Regions from separate parts of the Paenibacillus sp. FSL R5-0636 genome, predicted to be linked through region 4. Evidence: riboswitches for the same ligand, from Rfam matches in the RefSeq annotation. Region 4 holds a riboswitch; each other region holds the start of a gene.
What was found. Region 4 has a riboswitch for cyclic di-GMP ahead of MKX34_RS10665 (DUF6612 family protein). Riboswitches for the same ligand answer to the same signal wherever they lie in the genome.
Positions count from the first base shown of each region.

Region 1: linked by a shared signal. The riboswitch ahead of MKX34_RS04785 (glycosyl hydrolase) and the one ahead of MKX34_RS10665 (DUF6612 family protein) in region 4 are both predicted to bind cyclic di-GMP.
Region 2: linked by a shared signal. The riboswitch ahead of MKX34_RS03230 (transglutaminase-like domain-containing protein) and the one ahead of MKX34_RS10665 (DUF6612 family protein) in region 4 are both predicted to bind cyclic di-GMP.
Region 3: linked by a shared signal. The riboswitch ahead of MKX34_RS02435 (choice-of-anchor A family protein) and the one ahead of MKX34_RS10665 (DUF6612 family protein) in region 4 are both predicted to bind cyclic di-GMP.

Region 1 is NZ_CP150232.1:1,116,978-1,120,287, forward strand. Features, by position in the region: gene MKX34_RS04780 (sugar phosphate nucleotidyltransferase) at 239-1,612, shown strand; cyclic di-GMP riboswitch class I at 1,749-1,828, shown strand; gene MKX34_RS04785 (glycosyl hydrolase) at 1,841-3,310, shown strand, end outside.
Region 2 is NZ_CP150232.1:731,141-734,450, forward strand. Features, by position in the region: gene MKX34_RS03220 (GtrA family protein) at 1-322, shown strand, start outside; gene MKX34_RS03225 (class D sortase) at 425-1,090, shown strand; cyclic di-GMP riboswitch class I at 1,204-1,286, shown strand; cyclic di-GMP riboswitch class I at 1,361-1,441, shown strand; gene MKX34_RS03230 (transglutaminase-like domain-containing protein) at 1,455-2,264, shown strand; rRNA gene MKX34_RS03235 (16S ribosomal RNA) at 2,630-3,310, shown strand, end outside.
Region 3 is NZ_CP150232.1:551,379-554,688, reverse strand. Features, by position in the region: gene MKX34_RS02435 (choice-of-anchor A family protein) at 138-2,135, opposite strand; cyclic di-GMP riboswitch class I at 2,244-2,334, opposite strand; gene MKX34_RS02430 (hypothetical protein) at 2,830-3,222, shown strand.
Region 4 is NZ_CP150232.1:2,423,968-2,427,277, reverse strand. Features, by position in the region: gene MKX34_RS10670 (NADH-dependent flavin oxidoreductase) at 1-1,026, opposite strand, end outside; gene MKX34_RS10665 (DUF6612 family protein) at 1,180-2,028, opposite strand; cyclic di-GMP riboswitch class I at 2,146-2,237, opposite strand; gene MKX34_RS10660 (response regulator transcription factor) at 2,551-3,222, shown strand; gene MKX34_RS10655 (HAMP domain-containing sensor histidine kinase) at 3,219-3,310, shown strand, end outside.

The DNA.
Region 1 (3,310 bases), 1.3 Mb from region 4:
ATTTGGAACTGTAGAAACGGAGTGTTCGCCTTTATCCTCGGATTTCTACCGCGAGAAGCGGTCCAATCAGGAAATCTGAGGATAACAGCGATCGGAAGTCCAAAATCCCTTGGAGTGGTTCATACCTAATAAATTTTTTAAAAAATGCATCCGCTCGAACTAGTGCTAAGCGGAAGCTATACGTTTTGATAACAATTCCATTATGCTCGATTTCCATAATTCAAGGAGGGTTCATTCTATGAAAATGGTACTTCTATCAGGCGGTTCAGGTAAACGGTTATGGCCGTTGTCCAACGACTCACGTTCAAAGCAATTTCTAAAGGTACTTGAAAGCCCTCAAGGTGAACCAGAATCCATGGTACAACGTGTCTGGAGACAGTTGGAGGAAGCAGGGATGGCAGAATCATCTTATCTGGCCACCGGCCGCGGCCAAGTAGAAATGATACAAAGCCAACTGGGAAGTCATGTGCCGATTATCGTTGAACCGGAGCGTCGGGATACTTTTCCGGCTATCGCCTTAACAGCTACCTATCTTTATTCAGTGGCAGGTGTTTCTCCAGCGGAGACGGTAGCAATATTGCCTGTTGACCCTTATGTAGAAGCATCCTTTTTCGATACCATAGCTATGCTTGAGGGGACCATGCTGGAAAGTGGAGCAAATCTGGCACTAATGGGTGTTGTTCCTGAACATGCCTCAGAGAAATACGGATATATTATTCCTACCACTGAAGAGGCGGGGGGGAATGGTTTTATGAAGGTGAGTCACTTTCAAGAGAAACCAGACCGCATACAAGCAGAACAGCTCATCGAGCAAAATGCATTGTGGAATTGCGGAGTGTTTGCCTTCCGTTTAGGGTACTTGTTAGATATTTTGCAGCGTAAAGGGTTGCCTTTAGGATATGAAGAATTGCAGAAGCAGTATAAGCTATTGTCTTCCATCAGCTTTGATTATGAAGTGGTGGAGAAAGAAGAACATATTGTGGTGCAGCCGTATGATGGATTCTGGAAGGATCTTGGAACGTGGAATACGCTGACAGAGGAAATGAGCAGCAAGCATGTAGGAAAAGGTTTTGTGACGGCGGATTCTGAGGGGACTTGCTTGATTAATGAGCTGGACATTCCGATTACGGTAATTGGTGCGAAGGATCTGATCATTGCAGCTAGCCCGGATGGAATTCTAGTTACCCATAAAGCTGAGAGCCCACGGATTAAAGAAGTGCTGAAGACCTTTGAACAGAGACCGATGTACGAGGAACGCCGCTGGGGCCATTACAAAGTTATTGATTATGTGAAATATGATGAAGGCAATGAAGTGCTGACCAAACGGATTTTTATATCCGAGGGGAATAATATCAGCTATCAATTACATCGCAAGCGTAGTGAAATTTGGACAATCGTCAGCGGCGAAGCAAGTATTGTGCTGAATGAGAAAAAACATAATGTGAAGGCTGGGGACGTGGTACGTATACCGGAAGGAACGAAACACGCGATCCTTGCTTTGACGGATGTTGAGTTTATAGAGGTACAGACGGGGTCTGAATTAGTAGAAGAAGATAACATTCGTATTACTTTAGACTGGAATGATATAGAACTACAACAATTCATTTCATAGGTCTAACCTATCTATTTAACCAATTCAAAATTTCTTGAAACAGGTAAATTGACTCAATTATCAAAAAAAGTCATAAAAACACTAAATATATCATTAATTGTCGTCGATACTTACGGTAAGAGAGATTATTTCTCTTAAATTGAAAAGGCAAACCTATCGAAAGGTAGGGACGCAAAGCTATAGGGCCTTCGAAAGAGTGGCAGCCTGGCTACCGAAAGGGAGATTATTTTGAAAGCTTACCGTACGTATCGATTGTTTGGTGCATTTCTGTCACTCGTCCTGTTTCTGACTGCACTTCCGCTTGCTGTTGGAATTTCGCCGTCTATTGTCATAGCTGCTTCAAATTCTGGAACGCCAGTTACCCCAGGTGCCTCACCTGAAGCCGTAAAGCTGCTTAACTATTTTTACTCGATCTCAGGAAAAGGCATTATTGCTGGTCAACATGACTATTTAGAAAGTCCAGATGAAATTAACAATATGCTGAAGGGAACCAGCGGACAATATGCGGCTCTTCACGGTTATGAAATGGGTGCGATCAGTGGTCAGTCCGAAGCAACGATGGCTTGGCAACGTCAAAATGTGGTGAACAGCGCCATCAACTGGAATAAAGCGGGCGGGATCGTAGCTATGACTTTTCATGCTAACCTGCCGGGCACCTCTTATGACTGGGATAATGTGAAAAAAACACTTAGCCAGAGTGAGTTCGATAGTTACGTTACACCGGGTACTAAGCAATATAATAATCTGATCGCTGAGCTTGATAAGGTGGCAGTCTCTTTAAAAAGCTTGCGTGATGCCAATGTTCCGGTGCTTTGGAGACCCTATCATGAAATGAACGGGAACTGGTTCTGGTGGGGGAAGAAAAATAACTTTTCTAAACTATGGAATATAATGTATGACCGTTTTGTTAACGTTCATAAATTAAATAATCTGTTATGGGTATGGAGTCCGAATGCTCCCAATGTTTGGTCAGATCCTTATGCGCTAACTTATCCAGGTGCTGATAAAGTAGATATTCTGGCAGCAGATATATACGAAAATGATTACCAGCAAAAATACTATGACAGCTTGTTGAGTCTAGCCGCAGGCAAACCGATTGCGATCGGGGAGAATGGTGAAATGCCTAATCTGGAGAAGCTTCAGCAATCGCAAAGTAAATGGACGTATATGATGAGCTGGGGAAAAATGCTTTACGAAAATAACAGTGCAGACACAATCAAAACATTTATGAATAGCAACTACACCCTGACCAGAGATAAATTAAATACTGGTCTGGCACCGACACCTAGCGCCGCACCAGCGCCGGCACCTTCCGAAGAAGAGGGGGAGGCAGCAATTCCTCTCGCGAAGGGGCTTGCAGGAGAGTATTACAACAACATGTTATTGTCGGGAGCGGCAACTCTTAACAGAACTGATGCAATAATCGATTTCAATTGGCGGCAAGGCTCGCCGGATGCCGCCCTCGGGATTGATCGTTTCTCCATACGTTGGAGCGGTAAAATTAAGCCGTTATATAATGAGCAATATACATTTTACACTACCTCAGATGATGGTATCCGTGTCTGGGTGAATGGGGAATCCGTGATTGATAGTTGGACTAAGCAAAGTGGTACTGAGCGTAAGGGCACTATAACGCTGAAGGCTGGTCGGCTATACGATATCAAGGTGGAGTATTACGAGAATGAAGGCGATGCGAGA
Region 2 (3,310 bases), 1.7 Mb from region 4:
TGTGATTTTTACATTGTTGAATTCACTAGGGATGGTATACGCATTGGCGCAGGTGATCTCCTATAGTGCAGGTACGGCGAATAGCTTTATTTTGAATAAAAAAGTAACCTTTCGTGATCGCAACCGGGGTAATAAAGAAGGCTTCGACCGCGTGCAGCTGGTCAAGTTTATCGTGCTGAATCTGGTAGTGCTCGGAATATCACTGCTGCTAATGCATCTGTTGACAGACAAACTAGGTATTCAAGTCTTGATCTCCAAGGTGCTGGTTACCTTTATCACGGTGATCATCAATTTCTTTGGAAGTCGTATATGGGTATTTTAAACATTAATTTCAGGCAGAAGGAGTTGCTATGCTTAAAGGCAAGTAGCTGTTTCTGCTTGATTTGTATATAACCATAGAAACAATATACGGAGGTGAATAACATTGCGTAAATTCTCCTATCTACTCATACTGGCTGGGATACTTATCATGTTATATCCGACAGCTAACGAATGGTACAACGACAGGCAGCAGGAGAAGTTATTAGAAACGGCTGAACTAAGCACTGCCGATAGTACTCCCCAGCCAGATTTGAAGAGCAGGTATGCTGAAGTTACTCAGCTGTTAGCAGAGGAATCGGTTCTGGATGCTCAGGCACAGCCCCAACCCCAAGAGACAGAAAAGCCTGAACCGGAGATTGAGGTCGGTGGCAAAGTAATCGCACTAATTGAAATCGGTAAGATTGATTTGAAGCTGCCTGTATTAGAAGGGGCTACAAAAGCTAATATGAAACATGCTGCAGCCCATATGAAAGAAACGGCACCCCTTGGAGAGATCGGAAATGCTGCAATCGCGGCGCATCGGGCTCGAACTACGGGTCGTTTGTTTAACAGATTGAATGAGGTTGTTGTGGGGGATGTTATCACGGTAAAGACTAGTGATCAGGTGTTTAACTATGAGGTATACGATATTTCTGTTGTAGATCCGAGTGATGTCTCCGTTCTTGACGGGAATGACAAGGATAAGATTCTTACTCTGATTACATGTGATCCGCTAGTGAATCCAACGCATCGGCTGATTGTTCATGCCAAATTAACAAAAGGAGAATAGTGAATGACAAGAAAACACAAATACCGGGAGATATTTATAAAATAATGGGTAATCTAGTAAATTAGGTCTTGTTCACAACTATAAATATGATAGTATTATACTATGAAAGCTAAACACGATAACGGCAAACCTTCCGAAAGGTAGGGACGCAAAGCTAAAGGGCCTTTTCCCGAAAGGATGGCAGCCAGCTACCGAATGAAGAGGCTTTTTTTGTTTGTTTCAAATGGATTCTATCAACTATATCTAGTAAAGCTAGAACAGATAGAGCTTATACGATAACGGCAAACCTATCGAAAGGTAGGGACGCAAAGCTAAAGGGCCTTCCCGAAAGGATGGCAGCCAGCTACCGAAAGGAGTTTTATCCGTGAAAAAGGTTTATTTTATGCTGGTGGCGCTGTTCGTCCTAATGACTTCAGTTCCGGTAAGTACAGCTCAAGCTGCAAGTGCAGATGCCAGCTGGTTGATTACATCCAAAGTGGCTCAAGGTGTTATTGGTATTAACTATGATATTCCGAAAGATAAAAGAATCAAACTCATGATCACCAAAGATAACAGCAGCTATACTTATAACTTGTATGCTTCTGGACAAGCTGAGGACTTCCCTTTGCAACAAGGAAATGGGACTTATAAGGTTTCTGTTCTGGAGAACACAACCGGTAATAAATACAAAGCGTTATATTCCGAAGTAGTAGACGTAACCATGAGTGACTCGAATTCCGTATATTTGGGCTCCGTACAGAATGTGAAATGGAGTTCTTCTGATAAAGCGATTGTCAAAGCTAAACAATTAGTACAAGGCAAAACAACAGACGAAGAGAAAGTTAAAGCGATCTATAACTATGTAGTTGCGAATGTACAATATGACTACTCTCTTGCTAATAGTGTAACTACTGATTATATTCCAAGCATCGATAAGACATTGACTACTAAAAAAGGGATTTGCTATGATTACGCTTCTCTTTTTGCCGCAATGCTGCGGAGTGTAGATGTTCCTGCTAAGTTGGTAATGGGGAATACAAGCTACGTTACGCAATATCATGCATGGAACGAAGTGTTGCTTAATGGGAAGTGGGTTACCATTGATACTACAGTGGATGCAGGACTTGCAAAGAGTGATAAGAAAACCGATTTAATTAAAGCCTCAAGCAAATATACTGCGGCAAAATACTATTAAATTCGTTGCTATAAACATAACTCTATTAAATAAACAACTAGCTTAATTATTAAGCTAGTTGTTTATTTTTATATTAGGGGTTGCTTTTCTATTAATAGTTGGGGTATTATAGGTAAGCGTTGTTAGACAGCGTACAGGCGATACAAACGAGGCTGATAAAAAGCTTCGAAAAATAAAGCTTGCATTTCTGAAAACAACATGATATATTATAAGAGTTGCTGCTGAGGCATTAAACGGCGTCAACGAGAACTTGATCTTTGAAAACTGAACAACGAGTGAGTAGGAAATCACGTAAGTGATATCCAAAATTAGAGAATTAATTTTCGTCAGATGTTTCAAAATGAGCATATCGCTCTTTTCAATACTAATTGGAGAGTTTGATCCTGGCTCAGGACGAACGCTGGCGGCGTGCCTAATACATGCAAAGTCGAGCGGAGTTATTTTGAAAGCTTGCTTTCAAAATAACTTAGCGGCGGACGGGTGAGTAACACGTAGGCAACCTGCCCTTCAGACTGGGATAACTACCGGAAACGGTAGCTAATACCGGATAATTTCTTTTTTCTCCTGAGAGAAGAATGAAAGACGGAGCAATCTGTCACTGAGGGATGGGCCTGCGGCGCATTAGCTAGTTGGTGGGGTAACGGCCCACCAAGGCGACGATGCGTAGCCGACCTGAGAGGGTGAACGGCCACACTGGGACTGAGACACGGCCCAGACTCCTACGGGAGGCAGTAGGGAATCTTCCGCAATGGGCGAAAGCCTGACGGAGCAACGCCGCGTGAGTGATGAAGGTTTTCGGATCGTAAAGCTCTGTTGCCAGGGAAGAACGTCCGGTAGAGTAACTGCTATCGGAGTGACGGTACCTGAGAAGAAAGCCCCGGCTAACTACGTGCCAGCAGCCGCGGTAATACGTAGGGGGCAAGCGTTGTCCGGAATTATTGGGCGTAAAGCGCGCGCAGGCGGCTATTAAGTCTGGTGTTTAAACCTTGGGCTCAACCTGAGGTCGCACTGGAAACTGGGTGGCTTGAGTACAGAAGAGGAAAGTG
Region 3 (3,310 bases), 1.9 Mb from region 4:
CCATCCCCTCTTCATTTCTTTTGCAACAAGAGTATACCATCTACTTAGAATGCACCAAACTATCGCAATCATGACATACAAATAGAGCCGCCATCGGGACACCCCCCGAAAGCGACTCTATGTTGCTCTACCGTTTATTATTTATTCTTTTTGGAGAACTTGGTTCTCATTAATAATCCGATAAGTGCAAAACCCAAACCTGCTACATAGTAAGGTGCAGGACTTGATTCACCCGTTTTTGGCAATTCCTTCACAGGTGGCTTACCTAATGGGATCGTATCGTCCACTACGATGATTTCATCAGGTGTTGGTGTTGGCGTTGGTGTCACTGCCGGTACCGGACCTAATGGGATCTCATCATCATCAACAAGTACTTCTGTGCTATTCGACGGTGTTGGTACTGGCGCTGGTGTCGGCGAAGCTACAGGCCCAAGCGGCACAGGATCTTCTGCAAGAACTATAGTGCCAATTACGGATGATGGCGTGGGTGTCGGGAACACCGAAGTCTCTGGTGTTGGTGTTACCTCTGGCGTTACCGTCGGTGTCGGTGTTGCTTCAGGCGTTACCGTCGGTGTCGGTGTTGCTTCTGGCGTTGGCGTCGGCGTTGGTGTCACTGTTGGCGTCGGCGTCACTGTTGGCGTCGGCGTCGGTGTTGGTGTCGGCGTTGGCGTCACTGTCGGCGTTGGCGTCGGCGTCGGCGTTGGTGTCACTGTTGGCGTTGGCGTCGGCGTTGGTGTCACTGTTGGCGTTGGTGTTGGCGTCGGCGTTGGTGTCACTGTTGGCGTTGGCGTCGGTGTTGGCGTTGGTGTCACTGTCGGCGTCGGTGTCGGCGTTGGTGTCGGTGTCGGTGTCGGTGTCGGCATTGGTGTCGGCGTCACTGTTGGCGTAGGCGTTGGTGTCACTGTCGGCGTCGGTGTCGGTGTCACTGTTGGCGTCGGCGTTGGCGTTGGTGTCACTGTCGGCGTCGGTGTTGGCGTTGGTGTCACTGTCGGCGTCGGCGTTGGTGTCACTGTCGGCGTCGGTGTTGGCGTCGGCGTCGGCGTTGGTGTCACTGTCGGCGTCGGTGTCGGTGTCACTGTTGGCGTCGGTGTTGGTGTCGGTGTCGGCGTCGGCGTCACTGTTGGCGTCGGTGTCGGTGTCGGCGTTGGTGTCACTGTCGGCGTTGGCGTTGGTGTCACTGTCGGCGTTGGCGTTGGTGTCACTGTTGGCGTTGGCGTTGGTGTCACTGTTGGCGTTGGTGTCACTGTTGGCGTTGGTGTCGGCGTTGGTCCAGGTTCATCACCATCGTATGGATAGTGGTGAAATTCACCACCACCAGTCCCTTTGAGTGAAGCCGCCACTAAAGTACCGTTAATCTGACCATTAATAAAATCAACATGAGCATAGGGGGCAAGTATGCTTCCCATTACACCTATGCCTGCCATATCAAGATACGCAGCTTGGCTAAAGTTAAGCAAAATTTTCTTGCTGTTCAACACGTTATTAGGTAGAAATCCGAAGTTTTTCATTTTTACGTTAGAACCATCAATATTAATAATTGCTGTAGATCCTGAAGGAACATTTATTGTAATTCCATAGGTATTAGAGACGTTATCTCCTGGAACATTAAAAACATTGACCGCAGGATCTGTACCTGTCAGGGTAAGACTGCCATATTGGTACACTGTTGTTCCATTCGCCGGCAATGCTGCAAGTTCTGCTGATTTGTCCTTCAAAGACTGACCTACGGCTGAAAAGTCAATCGTACTCCCCTGTCTTTTTGTACCTCCCTTGAGGAGCGTTACATTCCCTGAAAAATCTCCCCCGTGCACGATATTCCCATAAACAGTACCTCCGTTGAAAGTAAGATTCCCTCCAACAACAAGTGTGTCAGTCAAGGAAACCTCAGCAGCGGTCAACCTATCTCCAACACTATAGTTGGTTAAAGTAACGTTACCTCCAGCAGCAAACCTTCCTTCCGTATCCGAAACCGTTGTTATATCCCCTAGAATAAACACGTTGTAGACCCCTGCAATTCCCAATGTAGAAGAACTACTAGCTCCAGCAACTCCAGCTCCTAATGAGGAAAGCCCACTACCTACCGTCAAAATCCCAGCTAATACAAGCGAGAGTAACGGTCTTATTCTTCTTTTCAAATGGCACACCTCCTAAAACTATGATTTATATTAATCAGAATAATTACCAGAAACTCTAAAGGACCTAACAACAAAAAAGACCGCCAAAAAGAAGTGGAATTCCCTTCTCATGGCAGTCGGACGGTCATTGTGCCTTTAAGACACTTTAGACTCCTGGACTTTGCGTCCCGCCCTTTCAGACGGTTTGCTATTATCATGACTATATATATGTATTACACTGCAAGTCCAGAACTGGTAGCCGAAGCATTCTCTCCAATAACCGTCTATGACTTTTAATACTTTTTGAATTAATAACAGTTTAGCGCCCGGCACCCACAATTGTCAATCAATTCCTTTCGATGATCCCCCTCATTATTACCATACAAAAAAAGCGCCTAAAGGCGCTTCGCATAAGGTTTTTCATTAAATTTTAAAGTAACTGTATATAGCCCAATATGGATATCCATAAGGGAACACTCAGAATTAAACCAAAAAACAATCCACGCTGGAGGCTGCCCTCTTTTTCCATCATAATTCTCCTTTATGTGCGTCCGATACATTAATTTTTATTATTACAATTTTAATATAATTTATTCTTCGTTATTTAGTTGTGAATTTAATCACATTGAATAAGCTGTTTAGAAATACCATTGATTATTTTTGGAATATCGGGGTAGAATACGAATATACGTTCCTATTAGAGGTGATGAGATTCATGCATAGAGCAGAAAGCAGGGACAACATGCTGGTGAAATCTTATTTATTGCTTCCGATGATTTTATCAGCTTTCGAACGGGACTCCGCCATTTTATCTACACACTTACGAACACCCGCCCCTTATCTGGAGGTGCTTGGAACAGCTGCTGCAGTAGCTACAACAGATCTAAGGGATGTTCGTGCAGAAATGAGAAGACGGGGAATCAAGGTGTATGAGCAAAACAGACTTAATACGGGAATTGAAGCCAAGTATATATGTCGTGGCTATCACGAACGAATGCTGCTGTTGAATGACATTGTTGCGGCTCAGGCTGCCATCCATATGCGCAGATACCTAGGGCTGGATATTTCCTCTTTTAAGAGTTACGAAGAACAGTATCAGATTAAATAAAGCTGTATAGAAGCCGCTCTACTCTCCCCCCAATCAATTAGTGAACAAAAAAATAGGCCTTACCATGGGAGTTGGCAAGACCTGAGAG
Region 4 (3,310 bases):
GATGATATCTTCATTACCCTCCAGCACTTTACTTGTCCAATGAGGATCAATGATAAGAGAACGTCCTACTGCTACTAATTCAGCATTTGTCAACGTGTCCTCTGCATCCTGTTTGGTACGGATATCTCCGACCCCAATTAAAGGTACACGGCCATTGATTTTCTCATGTACATATTGCAGGATTGATTTTTCTTTAAAATCTTCTGATGCAGATACTTTCTTAAAATCCCCTAATGAAATATGCAGATAATCTAGCTTTTTATCAGCTAATTTATCAATAAGATAAAAGGTATCGGTGATTTTAATTCCAGGCTCTTCATATTCTTCTGGAGAAAAACGATAACCGACAATAAAATCCTTAACCTTTGAATTGTCAACGACAGCAATAACCGCATCCACTAATTGGTTAATGAAATTAAATCTTTTCTCTAAGCTTCCGCCCCATTGATCATCACGACGGTTGGAGTGTGGAGAGAAGAACTGTTGGACTAAATATGTGTTTGCTCCATGAATTTCTACCCCGTCAAATCCAGCTTGAATAGCACGTTGAGTCGCTTTTTTAAAATCCTCAATTACACCGAAAATTTCATCTTCTGTTAATGCTCTTGGAATTTCTGCATTCGGACGTTCGGCAGCAATGGCGCTGGAGGAAACTGGTTGTACGCCACGTAGTATTTTTGAATCTGTCATTCTTCCTGCATGGAATAGTTGTAAAATAGCTTTTGTTCCATTTCGTTTAATAGTAGATGCTAATCGGCTAAGGCTAGGAATAAATTGATCGGAGGAAACACTAAGTTCACCTTCCCATCCTTTTCCACCCTCTTGTACATTTGCTGCCGCAGTGATGACCGCACCTACTTCGCCCGTTCTTAGTGAATAGTATTTCAATTCATCTTGTGTTACTACACCGTCATAAAAGCTCATTCGCGTGGTCATTGGAGCCATAACCACTCGATTTTTTAATGTCAGTCCTCTGCGAAAAGTTAATGCTGTGTCTAGTGCTATCATCTTTTTCCCAACTTTCATTAAATTATATTAAACAAAATATTATATACATGCGCATACATATAAATTACAGCAATGATTTATTCTTGTCAACTAATAAAGAACTGCTGTTGAATACAACAAAAAGCGCTGTTCAGCGGAACAGCGCTTTTTGCTCGATATGAATCGTCCTTATTATTCTAGTTCGGCCGGTTTTACAATGGCTGTACCTTTATTATTCTTGGAATATTTAGCTTCGATTTTCGTGGTGTATGTATCTTTGGCTCCGTCACTTACCAGCACATAACTCAGATCGACTGTCAGCTTTTCCGTTTGCCAGGTCTTAGTATTGACGAATAATTTCCACGTTACGCTTTTGGGTTGAACTGTCTCACCATCCCAGAGGTTCTCCTGGTCATAGAGTTTGATTATCCCCTTAGCTGCTGTCGGATCGGTTACCGTGAATTGTAAGACCGTTTGTGCGCCAGCCGTGCTGACTTTCATGGATTTTTTATAACTTTTGACCGAATCAAGCATGGAAACAGGATCGTATTGGCCTTTAGAGTAAAAGGCATCCCATTCCGTTTTCTCCAGTCCAAGCCAATACTGTGCATCAGGATCGATCGGCTCCCCGTCATCGTCGTAACCTTCATCTTCAGATTCATCGATCAGTTCACTTCCGTCTACAAGATAGTAAAACTCCTTGTCATTGGCATATAGACTGTACGATGTTTCTAAAAGACTACTAGCGACAGTGCCTGCTGCGGCAAAATTCGGCAGACGGTTGATATCCAGCTTCAGAGTGTTGGTGTTGCTGATACGCACCCCGCCGCTTTGAATATCCTGTTTTTTGGTCACATCCAGATGGAAATTCTTTATTGCTTTGGAGGCTGCCGTTACTTTGCTGATCATCTGATCCGCGGTTACTACTGTTGAGGTAGCTGCAGACACTACTCCTGGATTAGACATCCATCCGATCGTTCCGGACAGCAATAAAGCACCTACTGCCAAACTAGTACCTATTGTTTTGAAAAAACTGTTCATGTACTTCCCCTTTCGGCCCCTTGCGATAATGTAACGCCGTATAGGTCGAAATAATAAAAGAGCTCAAAATAGACTACATATTCTTAGAGCTATCCTTTATGCTTCATAAGACATCCCTATGGCGGCCTGGCGATCATTTCCTTCTGTCGAAAGGCTTTAGACCCATGGCTTTGTGTCATCATCTTTCGATGATTTTACCTTTAACGCGGACATTCAATTAGTTTTAATAGATTAGGGACGCATGTCCCACCGCTAATTTTATCATGGTTATAATTACCTGTAAACGACTTATCTTCCATTCGAATTCGCTATGATACTCAGAAGAAATACTAAAGTTTTGCATTTTTCCAATTCGTCCAAGTTTTCCAGATATCTGAGGTTCAGCTGAGTTATACTATCAATCCGTTTCGGTATATCACTATGCTATGATAAGTATGTTTTTTAGTTTCTCTATCCATCCAAACATTTTCTTAATATATAACTCTTATAATTATTTTAGTTTTCTTAGAAAGGATGATTTTCATGGTTAATATCCTTGTTGTCGAGGATGATATAAAGCTTAATCAAATTATCTGCACCTATCTTTGCAATAATGGATACGACGCTAAAGGGTGTTTAAACCCACGAGAAGCATATGATTTGATGTATAACAGCCTGTATGACCTTATCATCTCAGACGTTATGATGCCAGAGATTGACGGCTTTGAATTTGCGGAAACGGTTAGGGCTATTAACAAAACGATCCCCCTTCTTTTTGTTACCGCTCGTGATGATATTTCCTCAAAACAAAAAGGGTTTCGCGCTGGAATTGATGATTACATGGTCAAACCGGTCAATATGGACGAACTGGTAATGCGTGTGGGCGCTTTACTTCGACGTGCAAATATTGCCCACGAAAAAAAACTGAGGGTAGGAAGTCTTATGATGGACGCGGATGATATGACAGCAACGGTAAACGATGAGGAAATCCCTGTGACGGTACGGGAATTCAACATACTCTACAAAATGCTTTCCTACCCCAAACATACCTTTTCCCGTGCCCAGCTAATGGACGAGTTCTGGGGCATTGGCAGCGAAACCAGCCTGCGTGCCGTAGATGTATACATCGTCAAACTTCGCGACAAGTTCTCTTGTTGTGTGGACTTCAAGATCATGACAGTGCATGGGCTTGGCTACAAGGCAGTGCTGCAATGAGTAAGAGGCAGGAGCAGCATGCCCGGTTCAAGTCCAAGCGTTTTTCATGGAAAGAGTTTTTGTGGACCTTTATTGTGCTGTCCACGCT